DNA from 2 places in the Shewanella sp. LZH-2 genome. Region 1 is predicted to be linked to the other one. Evidence: riboswitches for the same ligand, from Rfam matches in the RefSeq annotation. Region 1 holds a riboswitch; the other holds the start of a gene.

Region 1 (15,893 bases):
ATCGGCTATAACACTGATGAGTTCTGTTGTCCTTGTACAAGATTATGGTACTGGTTGACAACTGAATAATGTCACTGCTTTGGAACTTTGTTCGACTCACTTTCTCTAATTCTCCGTAAGATGTCATGGATTTGTTAAGTACTTTATTCATTAAGTACTAAGGGATGGATTTTGCCTGTTCGATCGAATATAGCCCCAGAAGATGATCTTAGTGTTGATGTGCTCAGCCGCGTTACAAACGATGAGACCGCACCATTTTCCGCTTTGCCTTTTTGTGCAACGTTTTTAAGTGCTACAACCCAAGGCGCTACAGATTTGAACACTAAGCCTTTTAGCGCTTTAAGTGTTCATGCCGAGTCTTGCGATAACAATCTACACCTCAATTTAAGTGAAGCAGACCAAAGATCAATCGATAGCGCATTTCAAACATCTTCAAATCTAAGCGGGCGAGAGCGGCCACATTATTTCAATCTTAAGCTATTGCTTTGGGTCATGTTTGGCCATGGCTTACTGCTGTTTTTATTAATTTTTTTATGGCGAACCCAGTCGGAACACTTAGGGCTGCATTTTACTGAATCATCTGCTAACGCACGGACTACAACCAAAGCGTTAAAGGCATATTTTATTTATGCGCCGCCAACGCAAACTGCTCCAGCGGATTCTGCTCAAGATATATCAGTGGAAGAGTTTATTAACACTAGCGAGCCGATAACCTCACCGCCTAATACAGTAAAATCTACTCCAGATGTTGAGCCTGCCGCGAAAGTGATACCAAAACCCGCGGAAAAGCCGACACCTAAGCCTACGGCGCAAAGTGCCAAACCTTCCGAAGTCAGCGCCCAAGAATCAAAAGTAACAGAATCAAAAGCATCAGTACCAAACACATCTGTGCCTAACACCTCAACTCAGGGCCAAGCCCAGCAGAGTGCAAAAGAGGCTGTTAAACCGAAAAAGGCAGAAGTCCAATCAAGCTTGGCTCAAGCGGCAAGTACTGAGCAGTCTGCGGCCAATGGGCAAAGCGGCGGGGCGGCGGGCAGTGTGGGATTGTTTACTCAGCGTTATTTTGAACGACAGCGTGAGCAAGCCTTGGATGATTTAGTGTTAGAGCAAGCAAATCATTACAGCAAACGGTCGAATTTGTCTGAAATGAGCCCCGAGATGGAGGTACTGATTGTGCCCAATGCTGACGATTTTAGCGGCCCCACCAGTTTAGATTTAGAGCTGGATCCGAATCGTATCGTTCGTCAAGGTAATACCTGTTATCGGGTCGTCAAAGTGGGCACCCCAATTAATCCCTATGCTGAGAACTTAGGTTTCCCCTTCGATTGCAGTGGCAAGAAAATGAACCAAGAAATTGACGATGCCATTAAGGCGCAGCTCGATAAAATGATGGTAAAGCGGCCAAAAGGCTAAAAAATAACGATGATAAATTTTCACTCAAGATAATGATAATGATGAGTTTAAAAGTTTTATAAAATTAAATGCTATAATATACAGTTGCTTATGTATTCTTTGTTTTTGATTGATAGTTAAGTTTTTGTCCTCAAATTACGCTTGTTTGTTCGCAGCGCTTCTGCCTATACTTTTGCCCATCTTGTCGGAGTGCCTCTTGGCTGAGACCGTTTATTCGGGATCCGTTGAACCTGATCAGGTTAAAACCTGCGAAGGAAACAAGCATAATAACTTCCATTAAATCGTATCAGCGGCAATCTTTTGCCGTCTATTTACCCATCGATTTAGTCGTTATTGAGTCAGTAAATCCACTTACGGTTTACAAGGCTCAGCTCTCAACACTCAAGTCTCCAGACAAGCAACCCCATTTTTATTTGTTAAAGTGAGATTGCTTATGTCCAGTTTAGAATCGTCCTCAGAATCACTTGCCGTGAACACTCATGGGCAAAGGAGCCGCCGTGCGGCGCGCGCCGAGGCCCAAGCCTTTATCGATACCCTTAAACCATTACAACACCCTAATTCGCAAAAGTTGTATTTGCAGGGAAGCCGTGAGGATATCCGTGTAGGGATGCTGCAAATTCTGCAAACTGATACGCGGATTGGCGGCACTACGGCCGCACCGATAGTCGAGAAAAATCCTCCCATTCCGGTGTATGACTGTGCCGGTCCTTATTCCGATCCGGCTGCGCAAATTAACGTGCGTCAAGGACTAGCCAAACTCAGATTACCGTGGATTATTGAGCGCCAAGATACTGAAGTGCTTGATTGTGCGACCTCAGATTTTACCCAGCAACGCCTAAAGGATGATGGCTTAGATCATCTGCGCTTCGAAGCTGACTCAAGTGCGATTGTTCGTCCTCGCCGTGCTTTACCGGGTAAACGCGTGAGCCAATTACACTATGCTCGCCAAGGGATTATTACCCCTGAAATGGAATATGTGGCGATTCGGGAAAATATGGCGCTCGCCCAGGTGCAAGATGAAATCTTAAACCGCCGCGGCCATGGTGAATCCTTTGGTGCCGTAATAGGTAAACCAATTACCCCTGAGTTTGTCCGCGACGAAATTGCCCGTGGACGCGCCATTATTCCGTTAAATATCAATCATCCAGAAGCTGAGCCTATGATTATTGGCCGTAACTTTTTAGTCAAAGTGAACGCCAATATCGGTAACTCGGCGGTTACGTCTTCCATCGAGGAGGAAGTGGAAAAGCTTGTTTGGTCAACCCGTTGGGGCGCGGACACTGTGATGGACTTGTCCACTGGCCGGTATATCCATGAAACCCGTGAATGGATTATCCGTAACTCGCCAGTGCCGATTGGCACAGTGCCGATTTATCAAGCACTGGAAAAAGTGAATGGCGTTGCTGAGCACCTTACCTGGGAAGTGTTTCGCGACACTTTGATTGAACAAGCGGAGCAGGGCGTCGATTACTTTACCATCCATGCTGGCGTGTTATTGCGCTATGTGCCGATGACCGCCAAACGGGTAACTGGGATTGTATCCCGCGGCGGCTCAATCATGGCCAAATGGTGCTTGAGTCACCATCAAGAAAACTTCCTCTATACCCATTTTCGTGAGATTTGCGAGCTGTGCGTGGCCTACGATGTGTCGCTGTCATTAGGCGATGGTATGCGTCCAGGCTCGATTGCCGATGCCAATGATGAGGCGCAGTTTGCCGAGCTTGAGACCTTAGGCGAGTTGGTCAAAATCGCCTGGAAATACGATGTGCAGACCATTATCGAAGGGCCCGGGCATATCCCGATGCAACTTATCAAAGAGAATATGGATAAGCAGCTAATCCACTGCGCCGAGGCGCCGTTTTATACCCTAGGGCCGCAAATTACTGATATTGCGCCGGGTTACGATCATTTCACCTCCGGAATTGGGGCTGCGATGATCGCATGGTATGGCTGCGCCATGCTCTGCTATGTGACGCCGAAGGAGCACTTAGGTTTACCCAATAAGCAGGATGTCAAACAAGGGCTGATTGCCTACAAGATTGCCGCCCATGCCGCCGATATTGCCAAAGGCCACCCGGGCGCGCAGATCCGCGACAATGCGTTATCTAAGGCGCGTTTCGAATTCCGCTGGGAAGATCAATATAACCTCGGACTTGACCCTGAGACCGCGCGTGCCTATCACGATGAATCCCTGCCACAAGAGTCGGCCAAGGTAGCGCATTTTTGCTCTATGTGCGGCCCTAAGTTCTGCTCAATGAAGATCACCCAAGATGTGCGCGACTATGCGGCAAGCTTAGCGGCGGGTACGTTGTCAGTGGCTTCGTCAAGCCAAAATGTTGAGAGCGCTGAAGCGCTTGCATCGATAAACCCTGCTCAACAAGGGCAATCAAACACAGAAGCAATCCAGCAGATCAGAGTCAAAATTCAAGATGAATTAGCGGCGGCCATGGCGCAAAAATCGGCTGAGTTTGCTGCCTCGGGCGCCAAGTTGTATCTACCGATGGGCGAGGCTAATACAGCTAAAACTGCCAATGAATCGGGCAAGTATCAGGATGGGAGTGAGCTCAAACCAACAGCACAGGTTGCGGAGGTTTGATAATGACCCTTACTAAAGATATTAGCCAGGTGGCACCTAAACCTATCGTCTGGACCATTGCGGGTTCAGACAGCGGTGGCGGCGCGGGGATCCAAGCCGACTTAGCCACCATCAAGGATTTGGGCGGCCATGGGTGCAGCGTGATCACCACGCTAACGGCCCAAAGTTCGGTGACGGTGGCGTTAGTTGAGCCTGTGAGTGAGGCAATGTTACTCACACAGCTCTCGACCCTGTTAGCTGATTTACCGCCTCAGGCGATCAAAATTGGCTTACTCGCAAATCAGCAGCAAGTGCACTTAGTTGCCGATTGGTTGGCTGGTTTTAAAACCCAATTTCCACTCGCCCCCGTTATTCTCGACCCTGTGATGGTTGCAAGCTGTGGAGACGAACTCGGCGATAAGAGCGCGGCGAGTCGGCCGCTAGATTTTACTCCCTTTAAGGGCTTGATTAGCCTGATAACGCCGAATGTGCAGGAGTTGGCAAGGCTTATTGTCGCCAAAGACAAACAAGCGTCAGCAATACACACAAAAGCTGAATTCGCCGCTGCGACAATTCAACTCTCTGAACAATTAGCGTGCAGCGTATTAGCCAAGGGCGGCGATATTGATTTTGCGGTTCAGGCAAGTGCTGGCATTAACACCAGTGATGTCTTAAGCGATCAAAAAAGCGATATCACAAGTCATCGCATTGCTACAGAGAATCAGCATTTTGCGGAAGATTTGTTGATTTGTCATCAGGTTACTGGCTGCTCACCGCTCGACGCAAATGGCGGTTTTTGGCTCAGTAGTGCGCGGATAAACACGCGCCATAACCACGGCAGTGGTTGTACTCTGTCTTCAGCCATCGCCACGGTGTTAGCCTCTGGCTTTGTATTGCAGGATGCGGTTGTGGTAGCAAAAGCCTATGTCAATCAAGGTTTAACTCAAGCACAGGGGATTGGTCAAGGCCCTGGGCCACTCGCGCGTACCGCTTGGCCGCATAATTTAACGACGTATCCTCACGTCACTGCTTATTCTCAAAACAGCTTGAGTGAATCCAGTGATTTGCAATGCGGCGCGTTTAAGCGCCTTGATCCTGACTTAGGGATTTATCCAGTTGTCGATAACCTACAGTTACTAGAACAGTTATTGGCGGCGGGCGTGAAGACGGTACAGCTCAGGATAAAGCCTAATGCGCTAAAGTCTAATGCGTTGACGTCGGACGAACTTGAGGCACAAATCCAAACCGCGATTGCCTTAGGTAAGCATTATGATGCGCAGCTTTTTATCAATGACCATTGGCAATTAGCGATAAAGCATGGCGCATTTGGGGTCCATCTTGGACAAGAAGATCTAGCGGTGACGGATCTAAACGCCATTCATGGCGCGGGATTGGCGCTTGGCATCTCTAGCCACGGTTATTTCGAGTTGCTGCGTGCCCATCAACATGCGCCATCTTACATCGCCCTTGGGCATATTTTCCCGACGACGACCAAGCAAATGCCATCGATGCCACAAGGGTTATTCAAGTTAGCGCATTATGTTGAACTGTTAAAAGCGCATTATCCCTTAGTGGCAATTGGCGGCATCGGGCCTTCGAATTTTGCCCAAGTCAAAGCGACTGGGGTGAGCAATATTGCCGTGGTGCGGGCGATTACCGAATCAAGCGATCCAATAATGGCCTTTGCCGAATTGACGCGAGCTTGGGAGTCAAGCTTATGAGCATGACACAAGAGCAGGCGCAATCCCTTGCCGATAAAGACTTTATTCGTTATTCGCGGCAAATATTTTTACCCGAGGTCGGCGAGGCTGGCCAGTTGCAGCTTAAACAGGCTCATGTGCTTATCGTCGGCTTAGGCGGCCTCGGGCAATTGGCGGCGCAATATTTGGCTTGTGCCGGAGTCGGGCGCTTAACGCTTGTCGATGGCGATAGGGTGGAATTATCCAATCTGCCAAGGCAGTTACTCTTTAGTGACAACGATATTGGTCATCACAAAGCCCTCATTGCTAAACAGAAATTGGCCGTGTTGGCGCACGGTTGTGAGATTGATGCCTTTGCCGAGCATTTGACTCTCGAGTCTGCGAACACTGTATTTTCTGGTCTGTTAACCCATGGTGAAGAGACGAGGTTAGTGCTTGATTGTACTGATAACCTTACTGCGCGCCATTGTATCAATCGGTTGTGTATTGAGCATGCCTTGCCTTTGGTGAGCGCCTCGATTGCTGCCTTTAACGGCCAATTGTTTGCGGTTGATCAGCGGCGATTTCCCGCAGGCGGCTGTTATCACTGTATCTTCCCCTCGAATTCTCGCGCGCCACAAAACTGTAGCAGTCAAGGAGTGCTCGGCCCCAGTGTCGGCGTGATGGCATCGATGCAGGCGCTGCTAGCGATGCAATTGTTGCTCTTAGCCACGCCGCCAACTTCTACAACAAAACAAACGGGTAATCAGTCTTTCGAAGAGACAAGTCACCCAGTCACCTCCACGAGAGCGCTACTTGGCCGATTTTGGCGTTTCGATGCCAAGTTACTCCAATGGCATTCGGCCGCATTAACCCGTGATCCCGAGTGCAAGGTGTGCGGGTTAAAGCCGAGTGCATTAATGCAATCAACCACAGCTGCTTCATTCAAATCTGTCCCTAATCGAGGTTTGTTATGATTTTAATTCATCTCAATAATGTGCCCCAAACACTTCAACAACCGCTCAGTTTACAAGCCTTGTTAGAAGCACAAAATATTTGCCAACACTCGGTTGCCTTAGTGCTTAATGAGGCCGTTGTGCCAAAACACCGATGGTCATCTATCCTATGCCACCATGAGGATAAGATTGATGTATTTGCCGTGGTCGCGGGAGGTTAAGATGTTAACGATTGCAGGTGTGGAATTTGAGTCACGATTATTTACGGGCACGGGAAAATTCAGCTCAAGTCAGCTGATGCTGGAGTCAATTAAGGCGTCTCAGTCGCAGTTGGTGACCGTTGCAATGAAAAGAATTGATTTAAAAACTGGGGCCGATGATTTGCTCTCGCCACTTAGGCAAGCGGGCGTGCGACTCTTGCCTAATACCGCGGGCGCGCGTAATGCTAAGGAAGCGATATTCGCCGCGGAATTAGCGCAGGAAATACTGGGAACACAATGGGTTAAACTTGAAATTCATCCCGATCCCAAATACCTGATGCCCGATGCGGTCGAGACATTAGCCGCAGCCAAAATCCTCTGTGAACGTGGCTTTATTGTGATGCCCTATGTGCATGCCGATCCCGTGCTGTGCCGACGTTTAGAGGATGTCGGCTGCGCCGCTGTGATGCCACTGGCAAGCCCAATTGGCACCAATCAGGGGTTGGTGACGGAGCCTTTCATCAAGATGATTATCGAGCAAGCAAGGGTGCCGGTGGTGATTGATGCGGGAATTGGCGCGCCATCCCATGCAGCGCACGCGATGGAGTTAGGTGCCGATGCCGTGCTGGTTAATACCGCCATTGCCAGCAGCGCATCTCCGATTGAAATGGCGTTGTGCTTTAAGGATGCGGTAGATTGCGGTCGACGCGCCTTTGAAGCGGGGCTTGGCCGGGTGCAAACTCAGGCGGTGCATACCAGCCCACTAACCGGATTCCTACAGCAATGAGTTTTGTCGACCATTTTGCCCGCATTGAACGGGATAAGTTATTGCTGGCGTTGTATTCATGCACTGCTGCTGATGTTGAACGTGCCCTAGTTCAACCAGAAGGCAACTTACAGAGTCTGCTCGCTTTGCTGTCTCCTGCGGCCGAGCCCTATATCGAAGAGATGGCACAGCGCTCGGCAGCGCTCACTCGGCAACGCTTTGGGGCCAATATCGGATTGTACTTACCACTGTACTTGTCCAATCTTTGCGCTAACGAATGCGATTACTGTGGTTTTAGCATGAGCAATAAGCTCAAGCGCAAAGTGCTCAATGAGCAGGAACTTGCTGCCGAAATGGCGATTATAAAATCCCGCGGCTTTGATTCTATCTTGCTAGTATCGGGAGAGCATGAAACTAAAGTTGGAATGGATTACTTTCAGCGGGTTTTACCGTTGGTAAAACAGCTGTTTAGTTATGTGGCTATGGAGGTGCAGCCGCTTGAGGAGATTGATTATCGCCAGCTCGTTGAGCGAGGACTCGATGCTGTGATGGTGTATCAAGAAACCTACCAAGCCGCGACTTATGCTAAACATCACACCCGAGGGAAAAAACAGGACTTCGCCTATCGGCTTGCCACGCCCGATCGTGTTGCCCGTGCGGGTATCGATAAGATAGGCCTAGGTGTGTTACTAGGATTAGATGACTGGCGGCTCGATGCCTTGTTGATGGGTCATCATTTGGACTATTTAGAACGACATTACTGGCGTACTCGTTTTAGTATTTCTCTACCACGTTTGCGGCCTTGTACTGGTGGCATAACACCAAAAGTGCATTTAACCGATCTGGGACTGGTGCAAATGATCTGTGCCTTTAGACTGTTTAATCAACAACTTGATATCAGTTTATCGACCCGCGAGGCACCATCGCTTCGGGACAATTTACTGCCTCTTGGGATAACGCAAATGAGTGCGGGCAGTTCAACTCAGCCCGGAGGTTACCAAGCACCTGATAGTCAGCTCGATCAGTTTGAGATCAGCGATGAGCGAACTGTTGAGCAGGTCATCAGTCAAATGCGGCTCAAGGGATTTAACCCCGTCTTTAAGGATTGGGAATCGGCTTGGATAGCCTGTTAAAAAGGAGCTGAAAATGAGCAAAAAAGCTGTCCATAAGAGGGATAAATCTGTACATCAAGGTAGGTTTGGTCAATAATTAACCTAGTGTTCACCAGATGCAGGAATCCCTTTATGCAAATCCAATCTGCTTATGCTTCCGGTCTGCAAGGCTTGCAAACGGCTCAATCAGGATTAACACAGGCTACGATTGATGTGGCTAAACCGAGTCCTTCGCAAAGCGCTGCACCCACAGAAACCGCCAAGGCGGTAGATGAAACCGATAAAACTTCAGCATTAGTTGCTGCCAACTCATCATTGCGACAAGGCGAAGCATCGACTGAGGTACTCGAGAGAGAATCTGAAACTATAGGTTCGATTATTAACATCAAGGTGTAACTATGTCGGTCATGGCGCTGTCATCCCAGGTTGGCGCGCCATCCAATTCGTTTTTGAGTGCTGATAAGCCGATTGAGCCGCTAAAAGGAGCAAGACCTCAAAGTGGACTGGTTTATCAAGGTGACAATAGTCAGACGGTTGCTAAACATAGCGCTTCAACGGCTAGCCTGCATGCACCAAAATCCGAAGTGAGTGGGGCACTTGAACCGTCTTTAAGTAGCTTTACTGCTGCGTCCAACCAAACTTTGCCTTTCACTGGGACTCAGCCTGAGTTATTGGCAGGCGCTAAATCGAGTTATGCGAGCCTTTCTTCTAGCGCGAATAATGTTGCGATACAGAAAGCTATTGTAGATTTAGGTGTAAACGCTTCTGCTCAGCTATATTCAAACCCCTCCGCTCCAAAACTGATAGATTCGACTTCACAGTCTTCAACTAATAAAAGTTTTAGTTTACTCACAGGACCTCGTTCCATAGGTGGCATGAGAGGTGGGCAAATTGCTGCCTCTCAGACAGCCGTGTCAGTGTTGAGTGCTCCGGATATGGGGCTTTCAACCTTGAATGGTGCCGTTAATCCTATGGTGTCTTTGGCGCCAAGCACAACCGCTTACTCAACTGAAAGCGATATCGGTAGTATTACTTCGTCAAATTCGGATTTCGCCAATATATTCCCGACTTCAGATCCCATCACAACGAGTATCGCACCATTGGGACAACAAAAGGCCACTAGTACTGCAATGAGTCCTTTTGCTACTGAGTTTGCAGGGGCTGATGTTGTGGGTACTTCTTCGGGGACCCGCGATTCGGTGGTGACCAACGTTGGTGATAGAACCTCGCCTCAGGCAAACAGTTTGAGTGAGCAGTTTAGTCATATCTTTGGCCAACATGCAGCGACCAAGGAACCAGTTGGGAGTGAATCGGTAGCAGGCGAACTTTCTCACATTCAGCAAAATCAAGCTGAACAAGTTCGTGATGAGCAAGCTAAGCAAGCAAGGGAAAAGGCTATACAAGAGCAGGAGCAAAAACAACAAGCATTAGCCGAAGCCTTTGCTAAAGCCGATAATAGCCAACAAGCTCAGCAGACACAGGGCGAACAAACTCGCCAGCAAGACTTAGCGAAAGAGCAAGTCAAACAGACACAAGAAAAGGCGATAGAGCAACAAAAAGCCCAAATTGACGAATTAAAAGCAAGGGACACAGAAGTCAAAGCTCACGAGCACGCTCATGCCAGCGTGGGTGGTCAATATGCCCAAAGCCCCAGTTTCAAGTATGAAAAAGGTACTGATGGCAAACGCTATGCCACCGACGGTGAAGTACAAATCGATGTGTCGATAGTACCAGGCGATCCTCTGGCGACCATCAATAAGATGAAGCAAGTCTATGCGGCCGCTATGGCGCCAGTTGACCCATCTTCTGCCGATATTCGCGTGGCGGCGCAAGCACTGCAGAAAATGAATGAGGCCAAGGCTAAACTTGCTGAGGAACGTCAACAGCAGATTGTTGACCAGTCCACAACGGAAACCTTAATAGGCGCCGAGGCGCAACTTGAAAACTTGCCACCGCTCAAAGAACGTCAAATTCAAGTCACGGGTAAGGTTGATGCCGATGGTAATATCACGGTCCCCCAAGACGAGCCATCGGCTCCTGTTACCGAAGTGATTGATAAGATTAAGCAAGCCATTGCGGCGCAGGTTGCATCGAGTGATACCTCTGATGCCGTAAATGTCATAGAGGTTGAAAATAGCGATACAATTGAACCTCCAACAGCAACCTTGGCCGTTGGTTCTGTGCAATCTAGCCAAGCTGAAAATCCGCAGATTTCCTCACAGCGACTCGAATCATCCGCTCGCTTATTCAACAAGAGTGCATTGAATCTTAACCAAAGGGGCAGCAATGCGGTTCGTTTCTATGATGCGGTAGCCGTAGCAGCGCTAGCCAGTAATCAAAACTCAACACTAGTGCACAATGAGTCGAGTGTTGATGCACATCGTGGGGAGATAGCTGAACCAATAGACGATTCTGCATTGGTGTCTAGCTCGACTGTTTATGGGGAGAATAGTCTTATTTCCAATGGATTAACACTTGAGTCATCAAACCGCCAAGACACTCGCGGCCTGTTCAACCCTCAAACTTTAGCACTGCATCGTCCGCGTTTCTTAGATGTGAATGTCTAGCCTCTAATTCTCGATATTCTCGCAAATATTAACCGAGTAGCGTTTGCCCATTAAGGCCTATCGCTTAAGCGTGCTCTGTTTGCAAGTTCAGTAGCCATAAATCAAATAACAGTGATTCTCGATTTGCCAAGCACTCATTTTGCCGTGCTAGAGGAAACAACCTTAGCGTTATCAATCGGTAGTGCTCACACCATGGTGCTTTAGGATATAAGAGGCCAGCAGTTTCGAGGCGGGGCCTTGGTGATCGCGGTTGGGTATCACAAGGCTAAGCATTATCCGTCGTTTCTGGCTGCCTTGCAGGTGTAAACGCACCAGTTTACCCGCGGCTAATTCTTCTTGGATAAGGAAGGATGGGATCCAACAAAAACCAATTCCCTGGTTTAAAATAACTTTCGCCTCATGGAAGTTAGATACTGTCCAGCGCTGCTCGGCTTTGAGCCAGCCGATATCAATGTTAGATTGCACGCCCGTGTCTTTGATCACTAATTGCAGATGCTGTGCCAACAGTTTGTCGTCATCTAAAGTGCCAATGTCGGCTAAGGGATGGCTCGGGTGGCAAACCAGATGCAGCTCTTGTTCACATAGAGGCTCGGATAAATAGCCTTTGGGTGGGATGCCTGCACAAATGGCTATATCGACTTTATTCTGCAGGATCAGCTCCTGCGTCCCAGTGATCACTGAATCAAGCATAATAATGCGAGTACCACGGCTATGGGGCAGAAAGTCACTTAGCGCACATACAAGGCTTTCCATCGGATAGACAATTTCACGGGCAATGGTCAGCGTTGGCTCCCAACCTTGCTCTAGGTTGCTAGCAAGTTGTTCTAATTCATTCACAGATTGAGTGACATGGCGTGAACGTCGCAGTAACACTTCGCCCTGTGGCGTCAGATAGGCTTTACGCCCACGGACTTCGAGTAACTCAATTCCCAATTGATGTTGCAACTTGGCGACAGCATGGTTGAGAGACGATTGGCTCTTGTTGAGTTTTTCTGCCGCCTGCGCATAGCCGCCATAATCGACGACGGCCTGTAAAATACGCCATTGCTCAAGGGTGGATTTAGCGCGAGTCATGGAGATCCTAATGTCTAACGACAGTTTTCTAAAAAAACGATAGGTTTAGCCCTATAGTGGCGAGTCATGATCGTTTATTCAATAGTATCGGTGATTTAATAGGGAGACGATAATCGCGGCGATGTGCAGCGGTATGATTATTACTGACGGTAAGATTACGCGTGGATATTGTTTGCTGGTGTGTGCAAATCACCGTTCCCATTGTGTTAAGCCGCTAAAAAGCACAATTGCTTGCGTTAGCGTGCGATCCTAAGACAACGATAATCCTCTGGATAAGCGATGCCGCATCAACGGGATCGCCAATAGTAGCGTGTAGTTGCTCACTTAAGGTGAGTGCAGCCTCATTGACTACCAACAGATTAAAAAGCCCAAGTTTATCTTGGCAGTCTTGTGTGGATAAATAGACAAATTTAGCTAATTGCGTTTGCCACAGGGATTGATAATAGCGTGGGCCTTCATTAGCGATTGCATTGAAACTATATGCATAGTCAATTGGTTGTTCCCAATTTGCGCCAAAACTCTTACTGAACTCTGCTTGTAGATCGGGATAGCTTTGCTGTTTTAAAGACTGATAAAAATTAAGCGCCACTTTAGCGCGAAACACATTAAGTTGTTTGGTATAGGCCTTGGCGAGTATCTCCCTTGGCGCTATATGTTGAATATCATATTTTGGAAAGAGTGTTTCGTGTAATACATTGGCTAGCCAAAGGCTTGGTAACTGATTTGAATCGAGACTCGGGCCTAAGGTATTGTTTAGATAAAAATGGCTTCCCCGTGCAAGTGCTACAACAGCTTGGGCTAACGCATTGCAAAAACGTTCAATATCTTTGTCACTGTTGAGTGTGGGATTAAGCTCGAGTGCCTGTTGACCAAACTGTTGGCCAATTACACTTTGTCTGAGGGTATGTTGACTGGCACTGGCATGCCGACTATTTACGTCAAGATACACTTCACCAAGCAAACGATGTTGGTGGTAAACCCGGATGATTTGTTGCTGCCGTTGAGCCGCGGTTGATGCAATATGCCCATCTATCACTTCAAAACTCAATCCATACTCACCGAGAATAGCAAAAGCATTATCGAGCACTTCGCCAGTGTGTAAGGAAATCTGTTTGGCACTACTTAGCTGCGATAATTTACGGCCGACATCCCAAGGTGCGACTCCAATTGATTCAGTTTGGCTGTCGAGAAACTGTTTTACTAATGCAGGAGAATTGAGTTGCTGTTCAGCCAAGCTGTAACTGGCAAAATCGATAAAGTTTGCGTCATTTGCCATTTGTTGACGCAATTCTGCAATACGATGCAATGCGAGTTGGTTATGCTCGCGGGCACGACCTTGATAGGCCTGCCACAGAATTTGCCGACAGTGGCGATCGGGTTGTTTTAAGAGATAACCGACAATCGTGCCGGAAAACGTTGTATTTGATGTTTCTGTGGCGTTGTCGGCTGCATCAACGGCGACATTTTCTGTGTTGGCAGTAGTAACCTCAGTTGGCAGTTGGCATTGGGTTGCTTGAACCGCTAAATGAAATTGTTGACTGCCTAATCCTTGTCGAATAGTGGCTTGTGCTGTGTGCAGTTTGGCCTTATCAAGGGGGGATTGATGCTGACGTAGTAATGCGACTAATTGTTCACCGAATAAGAGTTGATCTTGGGTGAGATGCTCATCATTGCTATGTTTATCAGCCGCATCAGTGAGCTCATCAACAAGTTGGTTGAATGCAGCTTGGCTCAGCAGGTCGTTTAGGATATCGGCAAGGCGCAACTGACATTGCAGTAGTCCTTGGCGTTCTTCGCCCGAGAGAGATAAACCTCGGTAGTAGTTGAGTCTATCATTAATGTTATTAAGCCCTATGGTGTGTTGCTCTAATACCAAGGCTTTATCTGAGAGCATTAAAGTGGGCAAATTATGTGTATTGGCATAGCGGCTAAAGGCGCTAGTCAAGTCAATATTAGGATGACGTAAACACTGTTCCACTAGCAGAGGTACAGGGCTTGGTGCAGCAGAGGCTGCACCAATAGAGGATAATAAACACCAGCCAAACAGGCTAGCCGTAAACAATGTTTTTGGCATAGGCAACGGGGCAGTGACCCTCATGGTATGGGATGACATGGCTTTAACATGCCTAAGTGTATCATGCCTTAATTCAAATCTTGATTCGGCTGATTTTTCACTGCAATAATCGTTGCGCGTTTTGGCGCAGGGTAACCCTCGATAGTCTTAGTGATATCGTTAGGGTCAAGATATTCAACCAGTGATTCATTTGGCATCCAATCGGTTCGGCGCTGTTCGGCAAGGGCGGTGACATCGGTATCGACACAACGTATGTCGGTGAAATCACATTTTTTAAGCCAGAGCATCAGTGCCGCAACGGATGGAATAAACCAAACGTTATTCATTTTGCCATACCTATCTTGCGGGACGAGTACGGCGTTTTCATCACCATCAATCACTAACGTCTCTAATACTAATTCTCCCCCCATACGTAACTGATCGCGTAATTGCAACAAGTGATCAATGGGTGAGCGTCTGTGATACAAGACGCCCATGGAGAATACTGTATCGAAGGCATCCAATGGCGGAAGTTCTTCAATACCAAGTGGCAACAGGTGCACAGGGTGATTCTCACCACTCAAGCGTTTAACCGCTTCAAATTGGCATAAAAACAGCGGGGAAGGGTCGATGCCTACCACGCGCTTAGCGCCTGCCCCTAACATACGCCACATGTGATAGCCGCTACCGCAACCTACATCGAGTACTGTACGGTTTTGCAGGGGCGAAATATGCGGTTTAACCCGATCCCATTTCCAATCGCTGCGCCATTCGGTGTCGATATGAATGCCGTGAATATGGAATGGACCTTTACGCCAAGGCATAAAGAGCCGCAGTAAATTCTCGAGTTTTTCCTTTTCGCCTGGCGTGAGCTGCTCACCCGTGCCTATCGTGACACTATCAACAAAATCGACTTTATCTGGGCTTGGATAGTGCAGTTTATTAAGCACTTTTTCCCATTTCGGGAGGTTGCCGTGTTTGTGTTCTCTTTGCCATTTACCGAGGATTGCTGGCAAGGTTTCAAGCCAATGTTGTAAATTTGAGTCGGCGATTTGTTGATAAAAGGAGCTAAAATTAATCACTTGATGGCCACCATAGAAGCAAAGTTAAAACATTGGAACCATGTACTAAAGTGACTAAACCCTTGGCGAGTTAAGCGCTGTTGATGCGTACTTAAGGTATCTGGTTTCATGACATTTTCCAGCGCACTACGTTTTTGACTGATTTCGAGCTCGCTATAGCCATTGGCTCGTTTAAAGTCGAGATGCAGTTCTTCAAGTACACTTTGAATTGGCGCATCATCAAAGCGGATTTTTTCCGAGAGTACTAAGATCCCTCCTGGATTTAAGCCTTGATAAATCTTGGCAATAAGTGACTCTCTGTCCTCGGGAGGTAAAAATTGTAGCGTAAAGTTGAGCACCACTAAGGAGGCGTTTTCGATGTGAATATCGCGAATATCACCGCAGATCAGCTCAACCTCAGTATCACTGACATAGGC
Region 2 (15,893 bases), 450 kb from region 1:
CAACCTACTGATTTTGCAGAAACTGTTATTATGCCCGGCGATCCGCTGCGGGCTAAATATATTGCAGAAACCTATCTTACCGATGCCGTAGAAGTGACTAACGTTCGCAATATGTTGGGTTACACAGGTTATTACCAAGGGCAACGCATTTCGGTGATGGGCCATGGTATGGGTATTTCATCTATGGTGCTCTATGGCCATGAGTTGATTAATTTTTTCGGCGTTAAACGTATTATTCGTATCGGCAGTTTAGGGGCGACCCAACAGCATGTCGAAATGCGCGATGTGATTTTAGCTCAAGCCGCTGGCACGGATTCCCCAACGAATGCTAAACGCAGCAGTGGCTACCAAATGGCGACCTCAGCCACCTTTTCCTTACTGCACAAAGCCTATACCAAAGCCAATGAAAAAGGCATTAGCGTGAAAGTTGGCAACGTATTTAGTGGCGATCTTTACTATGATCCTGACGAAGATATGATCCCGGCGCTTGAGCGTTTCGGGGTGTTAGGTATTGATATGGAAGTGGCAGGACTTTATGGCTTGGCACATCAACAGGGAATTGAATCCTTAGCCATTCTGACCGTGTCGGACCACTGTTTAACTGGTGAAGAAACCACGGCGCAAGAGCGTCAATTATCCTTTAATAATATGATCGAGCTCGCCTTAGAAACCGCGCTTAATTAGGGTTAACGCTATCCTTTGTACTCTTAGCATTTCACTGATGGAATGACAACATGAATAATAAAATCACCTTAACCGCAATTAGTTTTCTCGCTAATTTTATAATGGCGGGCTTTGCCACTCAATTTGGGATGCTGATTGAACCCATAGCGGATAAATTTGCAGCAAACGTGAATGACGTTGCTTCAATATTCTCCTTGCTTAATGGTGGCGCACTGGCAGGGACTATTGCCGCTTTTTTCTTTATTGAAAAATTGGGTATCAAGCGAATTACCTTAATTAGTTACAGCCTAGTGGCATTGTGTGCTGTCGCGTTACATCTTACCACTTCGCTACAAGTGGTGATGATAGCCATGACCTTGATTGGTTTTTGTGGCGGTGTGGGGCTATGTATTGCGGGTACGATAGTGGTATCAGTGTGGCAAGAGAAATTACAAAGCACCATGCTCGTCGTGCAAGATGCCACATTTAATATTGCGGGGGTTATTTTCCCTTTAATTACAACTTACGCACTCACAAGTTCATTGTCATGGAGTTACAGTTACTTAGCCGTAGGTTTAGTCGCGTTAGGAACCGTGATTATTACTTTGTTCACTAATTTTTCACTATGTGAGCAATCATCGAATACGGAAGATAAGCAACAATCTGAATGGAATTTCGGCATTATTAGCGGTGGCATTGGGTTATTTTTAGGCATGTTGGCGCTGTATACGTTTTTAACCTGGGCCCCTTTATTTGTTAAGCAAAAATTTGATATTCCATTTGAAGACGCGGGCAATATTATTACTCAATATTGGTCAGCTGCACTGATTGGTGCGTTAATTTCGACGCTGATTGTGACTCGGGTAAAAATCCACCATTTTCTAGTCGCAATTATCGGCCTGGCTATGGTCATCACCTTTATGATTGTGACAACTGATAAGCTTAATTGGATCGGTTATTTAACCTATGGTTATGGCTTTGTGTGCGCAGCTCTTTACAACGCATTTATTGCTTATGGTGTGTCTTTTGTTAAAAAGGCGAGCAGTAAAAATGTGTCTTATATTCTGATCAGCGGCAGCACGGGGGCGATGTTTAGTCCCGCCATTAGCTCATTCTTTGAACGTATTATTGGATTGCAAACGGTGATGTATGTTATTCCGCTACTTTATGTTGCGATATTTATCATGCTGATTGTTTCAGGTCGAATGAAACCTGCTGCGGCCTAAAGTCCATTTGCGACGTTAATTGATTTGGCCCACTCTTGCGAATGAATAACCTCGAGAGCGGGCTTTTTTAATTTGGTTATATCGCAGCTTCAACGAATTGTTTAAGGGCATTGAGATCTTTAATCCTTATGCCTTCTTTATTGCGTTCAATCAGGCCACGTTCTTCAAGCAACTGTAGTGCCCGTCGGTAAACTCGATCGGTTGTACCAAATCGCTCCGCTTCTAAATAACGCTTACTAAAGCCATCAACGGGTAAATCATTTAAATATTCGTGGTAAATATCATATGCCACGTTATAGCTGATGGGATACAGCAGGCGCCGGGTAAAAATATCGACGGTGTCTTGGTAGTCAATGGCAATGGCGCTGGCAAAAAATAACGCTAGCTGTGGGTGCTGGCCGAGGGAATATTGTAGTTTTTCGGCGCTAATGACCATGATTTCTAAGGCTTCATTGGCAATAATATCCAATTGGCAGTGATATTGAGTAAAAAACTCCATTTCACCAAAGAGTTGCGAATCACAATCGATAGTCCCCAATTGAAAACATCGACCATTTCTGGCGGTATGGCCAAGCGACACGCGCCCTTGTTTTACCAACACCAGTGACGTCATGGCTTCACCTTGTGTCATTAGATGGGCGCCTTTTTTAAGCATTTTAACTTCGCTGATACAGCTGAGTATCACCGCTTCAATAAGGGGATAGTCTTGCTCCCATCGCTGGCTATAACGTCCTTTGGCTAACGGTTTTAGCTGCATTGAGTATGATCCTCTCATCCTATGTAAAATGGCGGCCTTCTATAACATTATCGTGATAAACGGTCAAATGGGCCAAAGGAGTTGACTGGCGATTTTAGGCATTGGGATTGCGGGCGTTTGGCATAAGATTTTTAACATTGTGTAGAAAGACAAGGTTTTAGTGATATTTAAGGATATCGCCGGCACAAGTGTGTCTACTTTATTATTTTCGTCATGTATACTAAGCGCCGCCAAGGGGTGTTTGCCAACATTCGGCAGACTGAGATGTCATCAGACGAACCCTTAGAACCTGATCCGGCTAATACCGGCGTAGGAATGGGCCAATCAACAGCACACTTCTGAATCGCTTATTCGTTGCCGGATCTCAAACATGTATTTGAGGTCCTATGTCTAACAAAAAGTCTAACAACCAATCTTCAATCTTCACGATATCGTTAACTCGTGCACCATTAGCGCTGGCCGTCTCTGCGGCGTTAAGTGCGTCGGCATGGGCGCAAACCGATGCTATCGACAAACCTGATCCCAATAATAATATGGAAATCATGGTGGTTACGGCGGATTTTCGCAGTGCCAGTTTAGAAAAAATGCCTTCAAGCATTACCGTTATCGATGCCCAGCAAATTCAAGATGAAAGCGCCCAGCACTTTGAAGATGTGATGAACTCCATCGCCAACTTTAACTGGTCAGGTGGTAGTTCTCGCCCCAAGTATTTTCAGATCCGTGGCGTGGGTGAGCAGGAGCAATATCAAGGCGCGCCTAACTCATCCGTTGGTTATATTGTTGATGATATTGATTTATCCGGTATCGGCATGGTGTCGAGCATGTACGATCTGCAGCAGGTTGAAGTGTTACGCGGCCCGCAGGGAACCCGTTATGGCGCCAATGCGTTAGCGGGCTTAATTTACCTTAAGAGTAACGACCCAACCGATGTGTTTGAACATGGCGCCGAGGTTTCTTTAGGTAATGACGATCTACAAACCTTCAGTGGTTTTAGCTCAGGTCCCTTAAGCGATTCCGGCAAATTGCTGTATCGTGTGGCACTGCAGCAACATCAGCAAAACGGTTATCGCGACAATATCTATTTAAATAAAGAAGATACTAATGGCCGCGATGAATTTACTGGTCGCGCTAAATTGCGCTGGTATGCCACCGATGATCTGCAACTCGATTTAACCCTGCTGCATGCCGATTTTGATAACGGTTATGATGTCTGGAGTTTAACCAACGATCCGACAAACACCCTATCTGATCAACCGGGTGTCGATAGCCAGCGCACCACCGGCGCAGGTTTTAAAGCGACATATTCGGGGGCAGAGCAGTTTGAGTTGACCTCGCTGACTTCATTTGCCAATACCGATCACCACTATAGTTACGATGGCGATTGGGCCAATTCTGAGTATTGGGCATCTAAACAATGTGAAGAGGGCGGTAATGTATCGCCTTGTCAGTATGATTACTTTTGGGACAAAACCGGTCAGCGTAAAACCTTATCCCAAGAGTTTCGTTTGAGCTCGACTGACCAAGGCCGTATTTTTGCCGGCTCAACCGACTGGTTACTTGGGGTTTATGCGATGAACCTTAAAGAAGATAACCAACTGTATTCTGAATATAATACTTGGCCTGATGAGGTGTTAGATTCTGAATATGAAGCAACCAATTACGCCGTATTTGGTCAGCTGGATACGGATTTAGGTGCTGACTATGCCTTGTCTATGGGGCTGCGTGTGGAGCGTCGTAATAGTCATTACTCCGACACTAACAATGATAATTTTGACCCGAGCGAAACCATGTGGGGCGGCCATATTGCGCTGAGTAAAGTGCTCAATGAGTCCCACAATGTCTACGCCCGTGTGGCGCGAGGTTACAAGGCGGGCGGTTTCAACATGACTTTGCCAGTCGAACTCAATGATAAAAAAGAGTTTGATACCGAAACCTTATACAACTACGAAATAGGTTTAAAATCCCATTGGTTTGAAGGGCTTATCGATACTAATCTGGCACTGTTCTATATGGATAGACAGGATCAGCAAGTGGCTGCTTCCCAGCAAGATCCTAATAAGCCACAACGTTTTATTCTCTACACTGAAAATGCGGGTAGCTCAAACAACTACGGTGCCGAGCTGGATGCAACTTGGTATGCCACGGATAATCTCCAGTTTTACTCAAGCCTTGGTTGGTTACAGACTGCTTACGGTAATTACCAATATCAAGATAAATACGGTACTGATGTGGATTTAACGGGGCGCGATCTGGCCCATTCACCGCACTTAACCTATAGCCTAGGCGGTACCTATCGTGCGAACTCGGGTTGGTTTGCCAACTTGAATATGAGTGGTAAGAGCGAGTTTTACTACTCAGACAGTAACGATTCGCGCTCCGAGCCATATACTGTTGTGAATGCGCGTTTAGGTTATGAGGCAAGTGCGTGGTCAGCATATTTATGGGGCCGCAACCTATTTGATGAAGAATATGGCGTTCGTGGCTTCTATTTTGGTAATGAGCCTGATAATGGCTGGGCGGAAAAACAATATATCCGCTACGGCGACCCACGCCAAATTGGGGTAACACTGAACGTTAAGTTTATGTAGTACCCAAGCTAGCCGCGCTGTGGAGAGAGACTTGAGGCTTCATGCTATACCGTTTCACGGTGCGGCTATTTTTATGATAAGTATTTGAAATAAGGATTGAAGATGAAACTGACCGCCGAAATTAGCATGTATCCTTTTAATGAAAACTACCTCGATCCAATTAAATGGTTTATTCATCGTTTGGACAGTTATCCAACGATTGAGCGCGTGACCAATGCGATGGCGACCCAAGTGTGCGGCGACTATCAAGATGTGATGGCGATGCTGGCCACCGAAATGCAAGCCGCCCATGAGAAGTGGGGCAAAGCTGTGTTTGTGTGTAAGTTTATTGGTGGCGAGCTAAATTTAGCCCACAGCGAGTAACGCCTTTAATGAGCTTGGCCACTGCGCGATATCAGTGGTTAATTTAAGGCTCGCTCACTCAGTTACGGCTCAAGCCTACAGGTTTTTAGAATGCGATTTATCGTGAGAGTAAGGCAATGACAGATTTATGGTTAACGCTAGTCAATAGTGTTAATGCCGCCCTTGGGGAAGTCCATGTGATGACCGCGTGGGAAGCACTTGCTGTGGTATTAGCCATGGCGTATTTGCTACTGGCAATGAAGGCAAGCGTATGGTGCTGGGCGGCGGCATTTACCAGCACGGCCATTTACACTGTGTTGTTTTGGAAAGTAGCATTGCTGATGGAGTCGATGCTCAATATCTATTATATGGGCATGGCACTTTATGGATATTGGCTCTGGACTCAAGGTGGTGATAAACATCAAGGTGTTAAGGTGACCACTTGGCCGCTGAAAACACATTTAAAGTTGATTGCTGCAACGACGCTAGTCTCCCTTGGCATTGGTCATGGGATGGCGACCTTTACTCAAGCTTCTTTTCCTTATCTCGATGCTGCGACCAGCTGTTTTGCGGTGATGACCACCTATTTAGTCGCCAAAAAAGTGTTGGAGAACTGGCTGTATTGGGTCGTTATCGATCTGGTGTCGATTTACCTCTACTTGAGTAAAGGCCTTATGCTGACCTCATTATTATTTGTGCTTTATGTGGGGTTAGCTGTTGTGGGCTATTTCCTATGGCGCACCGCACTGGCCGAGAGTCGTCTCAATCTTAATGGCGAACGTGCCGCTAAGTTACTTGGTTAAGTGATGACAAATACTGATATGGACCAACTGCCAACACCTAAGATCTTAACTGCAACATCAGTGGTAAGCCGTTAATGCAGCCGTTATCTGCTGAGGTGTTTGCAAGGTTGGTTCCGATATTACGCCAGGCAGGGCTAAGCCATATCACGCATATCCATGAGTTGGCGGGTGGATTAAGTAATCATAACTATCATATTCAAACACCTGCGGCACAATACGTGTTACGTCTTAATGCCGATGCCGCCGACCGGTTTTGTTCTCGAGAGCAGGAGTTGTTTTATTGGCGTAATCTAGCTAAGGCAAAGCTTGCGCCTGAGCTGATATGGGCAAGTTGCGATCATCGTTACTATGTAAGTGCATTTATCGAATCACAGGAGATTGCCTGTCGAGTTAACGTTTCTCGGACGCCGGAAATGCTCGGCGACGGGGCTGATTTTTATCACGTGGTTAACTGGAGCGACTTGGAATATCAGTGTAGTGCGGCCGAATTCATCCATGGAGAACTGTGGGTGCAAAGGTGGCTGCAAGCGCATGCTGAAAATCTTGAGTGCGCATTATACGAGACTCCCACGCCTCAGTCTTTCGCCGCAGAGTTCACACCGCTGACATTACTTGAATTCCAGTGCCCAAATTATGCACATTCTCTATTGCAGCAATTATTGCAACAGCTACGCTTGCAATCCGCTGGGCCTTATCACATCAGCGTGACAGAGCAGTGGCAGCAATATCATCAGCAGTTATTAGCCTTTGCTGAAACCGATAAAGGTAGCGCTTGGCAGACGCGGTTGGACTCATTGTTGGGCTTACAACCGCAAATTCATCGTTGGACAAACACGTTAGCCGATTGTTTGGTGGCGGCGCAATTTTGCCATCGAGACTTAAATCCGCATAATCTGCTGCTAAAGGATAACCGGCTGTATTGTATCGACTTTGAATACGCGACTGCCTCTCATCCTTTATGTGAGCTGGCCGCTGTGCTGGCGACCCACAGATTAACGCCAGCACAGCGGCATATTTTAGTGCAGCAATATCTTGCAAAACATCCAGGCCTCACATCCACAGCAATAACGGCGATTCCAGCTGCAATTGAAATGTATTGGGTGTTTGCGCTTTACTGGGCGCTACTGATGGCGGCGCAAACCGATGTAGAGCGTCAGCAGGCGTATCTTGCTTGGTTTGATAGCTTTTGGCCGCTGGTAAGCCAAGACGCTTAAACACATCTTTACGCTACCACACTTAGTCAAAGATGCTTGCACCCATAATCCTCTGTAAAACCACTTAAGCAAAACAGTTAAGGTCAAACACTGCGTGATGTTTACTGCTATGTTATTGGTGCAACTTTTTGTTAACTTGAGTGTCGTAGGATGACAAAGAGAGAAAGGACGCAAATTGATGAAAAAAACCTTGTTGCTGTTGGTATTGGTGTTTGGGGTATCCGCGTGTTCGACTAAGTTTAGTTACCATTTTTTGGATTGGGCTATCGGTTGGGAATTAGATGACTATGTCACTTTAGATAAAACTCAGCAAAAGAGTATGGATCGGCTTATCGAAAAGTTTGTGCGTTGGCATCAATCTGAAGAGCTTGCTCACTATGTGGCGCAGTTAACCGAAGTTGAACATCTCATTCAAACCAATACCTTAACCCCTGCGCTTTGGGCTGAGCATGTCACACTCGCCAAGCGGCATTGGTTTAGGTTATTTGAGTTTGCGCTACCTGACATGTTGCCGATCATCGCATCATTAACGGATTCTCAGGTAAAGCAAATTCTTACCCAGTCTCGAAAAGACGAGCAGGAATTGATTAAGGAATTTGCCGGTAAAACTCCAGAGCAGTTACAACAAGAGGCCGATGAGAATCTTATCGAGCAATTCGATGACTGGCTGGGGAGCGTAACGGATGATCAAAAAGCCCTTATCCATCAATATAATCAACAGCGGCTATCCACCCTAGATATGTGGCTCGACTACCGCCATGAATGGCTGCGCCAATTTGAGGTTGCCCTTGGGCAGCGCAGCGATATTCCGCTGCTGACCGAGCGTTTGACGTTGCTGATGACACAGCCAGACGAGCTTAAATCAGAAAAACACCGCGCTATTTTAAGGCAAAACACCGAGGCCTTTGGGGCGTTATTGCTGGCCATTAATGCTAGTTTGACACCTAAGCAGTCGAAACATTTTTATAAGAAGCTGAACAAGCTTATTCAAGATCTTCGCGAATTAAATCAAGAGGGAATCGAAAAGGCTGTTAAGACTATGAAAGATTAATCCTGGTGACAAGGTCTATTGAACAACGTCATTTTGTTGAAGATATAGCCCATGTCCCTCGTTTCATTTTATCAAAAATCACTCAATGCTAGCCGTCTGTTTGATGGACTCGCACCCTTGGCCCTTAGGCTCTATCTTGCACCTGTACTGATGCAGGCTGGGTATAACAAACTCGCACATTTTGAAGACACCGTCGCTTGGTTTGCGAATCCCGACTGGGGGCTGGGTCTACCAATGCCGACATTAATGGCCGCGCTGGCGGCGGGCACTGAGTTTTTTGGGGCGATTTTGTTATTACTCGGATTAGCCACGCGACTGATTTCTATCCCGCTGATGATCACTATGCTGGTGGCCGCTTTTACCGTGCATTGGCCTAATGGTTGGTTGGCAATTGCCGATGGCAGTTCATGGCTGGCAAATGAGCGGGTGCTCGAAGCGGGTGACAAGCTGGATAAGGCCAAATCCCTGTTGCAGCAATACGGCAATTACGATTGGTTAACCAGTTCAGGTAACTTGGTTGTATTGAATAATGGAATTGAGTTTGCGGTGACCTATTTCATTATGTTGCTGGCACTCTTAAGCCTAGGTGGTGGGCGTTATACCAGTCTTGATTACGTTATCGCTAAGCGTTATGGCGTAAAGTAAGCCGAGCGACGTTGCCTGTAAACGCTTTCAATCCCACTTTTACGTGGGATTTTTTGTACCTCTTTAGCCGCAATTTGCTATGCTTGAGCCAATTTATACGCACCCATTTATAAGAACAGGGATAATCACTTGGACGCTATCGAACTTTTACTCACCCGCCAATCTACTCCAAGATTAACCGCGCCAGCACCCAATGAGCATGAGCTTAAAATCATTTTAGATGCGGCGATTCGAGTGCCGGATCATGGCGCGTTAGCGCCGTGGGAATTTATTATTGCCACGGGGAAGGGTTTAGACACCTTAGCGGATATCTATGTTAATGCCGCCAAAGCCAGCGGCGCAGATGAAGATTTTATCAACAAAGCCAAAGGGATGCCGATGCGTGCGCCCATGGTGATTACGGTTGTAGCGAAAACCCAACAACATCCTAAAGTGCCAGTGCTCGAGCAGCAAATTGCAGCGGGCTGCGCTACGATGGCAATGCAGCAAGCGGCATTCGCCTTAGGATTAGGCGCAGTGTGGCGCACGGGAGATTTTGCCTTCGATGCCAATGTGAATGCAGCGTTAGGTTTAGCGCCAGAGGATCAAATCGTCGGCTTTTTATATGTTGGCACCCCAGCGGTAGCCGCACCGAAAAAACCGCAAAAGGATGGCAGCCAGTACGTCCGTTACCTATAACCTAGTTTATCCCCTCTGAATGGGAGTCCTTAGTATGCAAGTTGCCCAAACCCCAAGATTACTGCTGCGGCAGTTAACGCCCGATGATGCGTCATTTATTTTGGTGCTACTCAACACCCAAGGATTTATCGACAATATTGGCGATAAAGGAGTGCGTAGCTTGCAGGACGCCAAGGATTATATCGCTAATGGGCCTGCTATCAGCTATCGCGAGCATGGTTTTGGGTTATTTGCAGTGGTACTGGCCGAAAATGGTTTTCCGATTGGGATCTGCGGGTTAATTAAAAGACCCACGCTGAAGGATGTGGATTTAGGTTATGCTTTTTTGCCTCAATATTGGGGCAAAGGCTATGCGTTTGAAGCCGCTAGGGCATCACTGGAATTCGGTAAAACCTTAGGGATTGAACGGATTGTCGCGATTGTCAGCCCACATAATCAGGCCTCTAAGTCGCTGTTGAAAAAATTGGGCATGTCGTTTGAAACCGAGTTGCAGCTAACGCCTAATGACCCCCCAGTTGAATTATTTTCCTGATAAATTCGAAGCACTCAAAAAATGAGGCCCCAACATTGGGGGCCTCATTATGCGATTAACTAACGTTACTTTTTACTGAAACACTATCGCTGGAATGGATATACGCTCCCGAGTTTCATGATTTGAGTGAGCTCATCTAGTGCGGTGCGTGATTCGATAACTAATTGCGGATCGGCTAAATCCTGAGTTGATAAACGGTCGCGATAGTGCTTATCTACCCAAGCGTTTAAACGTGCAAATAAAGCATCGTTAAGTAAAGTGTGCTGATTTACTGCGGCAACTTCGCGCTCATTCATGGCAACCCGTAAACGTAAGCAGGCTGGGCCGCCGCCATTTTGCATGCTTTGTTTCACATCGAAATACCGCACTTGTTTGATTGGCGTATTTAAGGTGAGTAGCTCATTTAAATAAGCATAAACAGCGGGGTTTTCTTGGCAGTCGGTTGGGGCAATGATCGCCATCTCTCCTGAGGGGAGAGTGATGATTTGGGTATTAAATAGATAACTTTTCACCGCATCGTTAATCGCCACTTTGGCGGTTGGAACTTCGATAAAATATAACTCGGTATTGAGTTTGCGTTTTATTTCATCCAATTTTGCCTGTGTATTTAAAAATGCTTGCTCGTGGTAAAAAAGCACATTTTGGTTACCCACGGCAATCACATCATTGTGAAATACGCCTTGATCAATCACGTCGGGATTTTGTTGAATAAAAACGCAGTTATCCTCTTCGAGTTGATGCAATCTTGCTATCGCCATCGAGGCCTCGAGGGTTTGTCTTGCCGGATATTTCAGTGGTTTAGGAGCATGAGGATTTGTCGCCTCTTGTCCATAAACAAAGAGTTCAACCCCAGCATGGCCGTATTCCTGACACAGGCGAGTGTGGTTCGCTGCGCCCTCATCACCGAAGCTATTATGCTCAGGTAAATGATTATGGTGATGAAAATAGTGGGGATCATTGAAAGTTGCTGTTAAGATGCGCCCCGTTGTGATGGGCTCGATGCTGCGATGCAACTTATCGACCAGATTAGCGGGCGTAAAATGCAGTTTACCATCACGGGTGTCGGCACTGGGTGACACGGTAGCCGCATTAGCCGTCCACATGCTTGAAGCACTGCAACAGGCATTAAGTAGTGCAGGCGCGGTTTTAGCGGCTTGTTGTAAAACTTGGGCATCGCTGCCAGAAAAACCAATTCGGCGCAACGTGTTTAGATCGGGGCGCTCTTGTGGCGCTAACATGCCTTGGATCATCCCTAAATCAGCGAGTGCTTTGGCTTTTTGCAAACCTTGTTTAGCGGCGGCTTTAGGATTAGAGACTAAAGCGGCGTTGTTGAGTGAGGCCACATTGCCAAAAGACAAACCGGCATAATTGTGGGTTGGCCCAACGAGTCCGTCGAAATTCGCTTCAAAGTGCTTCATTGCATATCCTTGTGATAGGGAAGGTTATTATTTATTCAAATGGTCCCTGAAGCGACCCAGTATACTGAAGGTTTTTGTGGGCACAAGCGCACGGTTTTGTGCTCAAAGCGACTTTTTCGCGATAAATGCATAACTATTTCTTGCTTGCTGGCAAATAATGAAATATTAGTTTTTAATTACGCAATATTATTTTTTTTACATTTTTTCAACTTTGATTAAAAAGTGACTCGCTGGTACATATAAAAGAGGGATTAGCTTGAAACTCTCAATGCAACCCTCTATATATGGAGCCAATTTCCACCTTCTTGAGATTTTTTGGCGCAAATCAAACTATGGGTAAATCGCTAGTTATTGTCGAATCACCGGCCAAAGCTAAGACCATTAATAAATATCTTGGCAAAGAATTCATCGTTAAATCGAGCGTAGGTCATATCCGTGATCTGCCTACATCTTCTATATCTGACGGCACCGATAAGGTGAAACCTGCCGCCGAAGTAAAGAAGATGTCGCCAGAAGAAAAGGCGCGATACAAAAAGATGAAAGATCATCAAGCGCTGGTATCGCGTATGGGCGTTAACCCTGAAAAGGGCTGGGCGGCTAAATATCAAATTCTACCGGGTAAAGAGAAAGTGGTTAAAGAGCTGCAAGCCTTAGCCGATTCTGCTGACCAAATTTATCTCGCAACGGACTTAGACCGTGAAGGGGAAGCCATCGCCTGGCATTTGCAAGAGGTGATTGGTGGCGATCCTTCACGGTATCAGCGCGTGGTGTTTAACGAGATCACCAAATCTGCGATTCAAGAAGCCTTTAGTAAGCCTTCTTCCCTCGACACCAATATGGTTAATGCCCAACAGGCACGACGCTTTTTAGACCGTGTCGTCGGCTTTATGGTGTCACCACTGTTGTGGAAGAAGGTTGCCCGTGGTTTATCCGCAGGACGGGTACAATCTGTGGCAGTGCGTCTCGTGGTGGAACGTGAAAGCGAAATCAAAGCCTTTGTGCCAGAAGAGTTTTGGGATGTGCATGCTGAGCTTAATACGCCAGCCAGCGAAGCACTGCGCATGGAAGTGGTTAAGTATTTAGATTCAGCTTTTGAGCCAACCAACGAGCAACAAGCGTTAGCCGCGGTGCAGGCCTTATCTTCGGCTAGCTTTAAAGTGATTGCCCGTGAAGACAAAGCGACTCAAAGTAAACCTTCCGCCCCCTTTATTACCTCCACCCTGCAACAAGCGGCCAGTACTCGTTTAGGCTTTGGGGTGAAGAAAACCATGATGATGGCGCAGCGCTTGTACGAAGCGGGTCACATCACGTATATGCGTACCGACTCGACAAACCTAAGCCAAGAGGCCTTAGACAGCGTACGTGAGATGATCAGCAAGGAATACGGCGCCAAGTATTTACCTGCCGAGCCTATCCGCTACGGTTCTAAGGAAGGCGCACAAGAAGCGCACGAAGCGATTCGTCCTTCAAATGTCAATGTTGAAGCTGCGGCCTTAACTGATATGGAACGTGATGCGCAGCGCCTTTACGAGTTAATTTGGCGTCAGTTTGTCTCCTGCCAGATGACACCTGCCCAATACGATGCGACTAAACTCACGGTGAAAGCAGGCGACTACGAACTTAAAGCAACAGGACGCATCCTGCGCTTTGACGGTTGGACCCGTGTTCAAACTGCAATCAAGAAGAAAAACGAAGAAGACAATACGCTACCGGCAGTGAACGAAGGGGATGTATTATCTCTCGTTGAACTCGAGCCTAAACAACATTTTACTAAGCCTCCAGCGCGATACAGTGAAGCGTCATTGGTTAAAGAGTTAGAGAAGCGCGGTATTGGCCGTCCGTCAACCTACGCCACCATTATTTCGACGATTCAAGAACGTGGCTACGTGAAAGTGGAAAACCGCCGCTTCTACGCTGAAAAAATGGGCGAAATAGTCAGTGAACGCTTAGTCAATAGTTTTGCCGAGTTGATGAGCTATGACTTTACCGCCAGTATGGAACAGACCCTCGACGATGTTGCTAAGGGTGAGTTGGATTGGAAAAAAGTGCTCGATGGTTTCTATGCTGACTTCACTAAACAATTAGAGAAAGCAGAATTAGCACCGGAAGAGGGCGGTATGCGCCTCAATCAAATGGTGATGACCAATATTAAGTGCCCTACTTGCGGTCGTCCAATGGGGATCCGTACAGGCACAACAGGGGTATTCCTCGGTTGTTCTGGTTACGAGTTGCCACCAAAAGAGCGCTGCAAAACCACCATGAACTTAACGCCAGGCATTGAAGCGATCAGCGATAGTGAAGATGCCGAAACCGATGCATTGCGTGCCAAGCACCGCTGTGGTATTTGCGGCACGGCAATGGACAGTTATCTTATCGACGAAAAACGCAAACTGCATGTTTGTGGTAATAACCCTGTTTGTGAGGGGTATGAAGTCGAAGAAGGGCAATTTAAGATCAAAGGTTACGAAGGCCCATTAATCGAATGTGACCGCTGCGGTCATGATATGGAACTGAAAAACGGTCGTTTTGGTAAGTACTTCGGTTGTACGAATGCGGAATGTAAGAATACTCGTAAGTTACTGAAAAACGGTGAAGCGGCGCCACCAAAAGAAGATCCTATTTACTTACCAGAGCTTAAATGTAGCAAGTCGGATGCGCACTTTGTGCTGCGTGACGGGGCGGCAGGGATATTCTTAGCGGCCAGTACCTTCCCTAAATCGAGGGAAACCCGTGCGCCACTGGTTGAAGAATTAGTGAAATACCGTGAACTCTTATGGCCTAAGTATCAGTATCTTGCAGATGCACCTATCGCTGATGATGACGGCAATAAGGCGGCGGTGAAGTTTAGCCGTAAGACCAAAGAGCAATATGTGGCGACGGAAGTCGACGGTAAAGCCACTGGATGGTCCGCCCATTATGTTAATGGTAAATGGGTAAGTGAATCATCAGCGAAGAAAGCGAAGAAATAAACATGTGCTTATGGGCATGTTCACAAATCGTCATTGAGGATGAACGCTTTGTGAATATGCTCTAGGTTGTGTTACTGCTTAAGTTAGATTTCAACCAATAAAAAAGCCAAGTCACTGACTTGGCTTTTGTGTTTTAAAGATTGATCACCATTTCTTTTTCGGTTGAAACAGCATATCGATATCGTCTTCTTCATTCTTGGGCTTAGGTGCACTGGGTGCAGTGAGTTTTTGTGCGCCCATAATTTCATCTAATAGCATTTTGGCTTCATCGACTTTACGGGCGATGAAGGGGTCGTTTGGCGTCTGCGCTTTAATCGCATGCAAAGTGGCTAATGCTTTAGTCACCATTTGCTTTGAAGATCCGTATTGCTTCATAAAACTTGCGGCGCGAGCACGTGACAACATAGAGTCAACGTTAATTCTGAGCTGTAAACTATCAATACGATTTTCTTCCTGACCAAACACCGCTGGGTCGACTCTCCCCTTGTTATGCTCTGCACGCAAAATGGCTTTTAGTTTCTTTAACGTTTGTACTAACACCAAAGTTTGTTTGTCGTTATCAGGCAATCTAAAATTCTCAATCGGCGGGACTTGAGGTGGGTTAGCTTGTAATGAATCAATTTGATTTTTGATATCGGCAAGTCGACGTTGAAAATCAGCTTGTTGTTGGCTTGTGCTCAGTGATGTTGCCATTTCCAAAGCATCTTGAACACGGCGATAGAGCACTAACATTATATGTGTACTACAAGGTATCATCCCTGTATTGGATAATACGGTTTCTGTTTCATCAAGAATCGCACGTTGGCGGGCAAATTCAATCCTACGTTCAGCCTCTGCACGTTCTTTTTGTTGTTGTATTACGTTAATTCCGATAACAAGCAGTAATAGTGCACCGATGAGGATCAGAACCAAGGTGAATGTCATAGCTGTTCCATTATTTATCCAATTGAGCTAATGCTACAATAAATCAATAAACTAGCATAGTTATCTTAGCCTAGGTTATCATT

What was found. A riboswitch is a leader RNA that binds a small molecule or an ion and turns the genes downstream of it on or off. The one in region 1 is predicted to bind thiamine pyrophosphate.
Region 2: linked by a shared signal. The riboswitch ahead of JM642_RS08635 (TonB-dependent receptor) and the one ahead of thiC (phosphomethylpyrimidine synthase ThiC) in region 1 are both predicted to bind thiamine pyrophosphate.

What each region holds. Positions count from the first base shown of each region.
Region 1 covers NZ_CP069350.1:2,365,151-2,381,043, reverse strand. The annotation lists gene JM642_RS10605 (hypothetical protein) at 172-1,413, shown strand; TPP riboswitch at 1,589-1,687, shown strand; gene thiC (phosphomethylpyrimidine synthase ThiC) at 1,847-4,009, shown strand; gene thiE (thiamine phosphate synthase) at 4,012-5,709, shown strand; gene JM642_RS10590 (HesA/MoeB/ThiF family protein) at 5,706-6,644, shown strand; gene thiS (sulfur carrier protein ThiS) at 6,641-6,844, shown strand; gene JM642_RS10580 (thiazole synthase) at 6,846-7,610, shown strand; gene thiH (2-iminoacetate synthase ThiH) at 7,607-8,722, shown strand; gene JM642_RS10570 (hypothetical protein) at 8,834-9,097, shown strand; gene JM642_RS10565 (putative metalloprotease CJM1_0395 family protein) at 9,100-11,268, shown strand; gene JM642_RS10560 (LysR family transcriptional regulator) at 11,440-12,342, opposite strand; gene JM642_RS10555 (M3 family metallopeptidase) at 12,557-14,416, opposite strand; gene cmoB (tRNA 5-methoxyuridine(34)/uridine 5-oxyacetic acid(34) synthase CmoB) at 14,485-15,477, opposite strand; gene cmoA (carboxy-S-adenosyl-L-methionine synthase CmoA) at 15,474-15,893, opposite strand, start outside.
Region 2 covers NZ_CP069350.1:1,916,483-1,932,375, forward strand. The annotation lists gene deoD (purine-nucleoside phosphorylase) at 1-684, shown strand, start outside; gene tsgA (MFS transporter TsgA) at 735-1,889, shown strand; gene JM642_RS08630 (Crp/Fnr family transcriptional regulator) at 1,966-2,646, opposite strand; TPP riboswitch at 2,870-2,979, shown strand; gene JM642_RS08635 (TonB-dependent receptor) at 3,033-5,234, shown strand; gene JM642_RS08640 (hypothetical protein) at 5,337-5,597, shown strand; gene pnuC (nicotinamide riboside transporter PnuC) at 5,714-6,379, shown strand; gene JM642_RS08650 (phosphotransferase) at 6,454-7,593, shown strand; gene JM642_RS08655 (DUF6279 family lipoprotein) at 7,772-8,644, shown strand; gene JM642_RS08660 (DoxX family protein) at 8,696-9,289, shown strand; gene JM642_RS08665 (NAD(P)H nitroreductase) at 9,419-9,967, shown strand; gene JM642_RS08670 (GNAT family N-acetyltransferase) at 10,002-10,499, shown strand; gene astB (N-succinylarginine dihydrolase) at 10,583-11,917, opposite strand; gene topA (type I DNA topoisomerase) at 12,250-14,886, shown strand; gene zomB (flagellar motor control protein ZomB) at 15,031-15,810, opposite strand.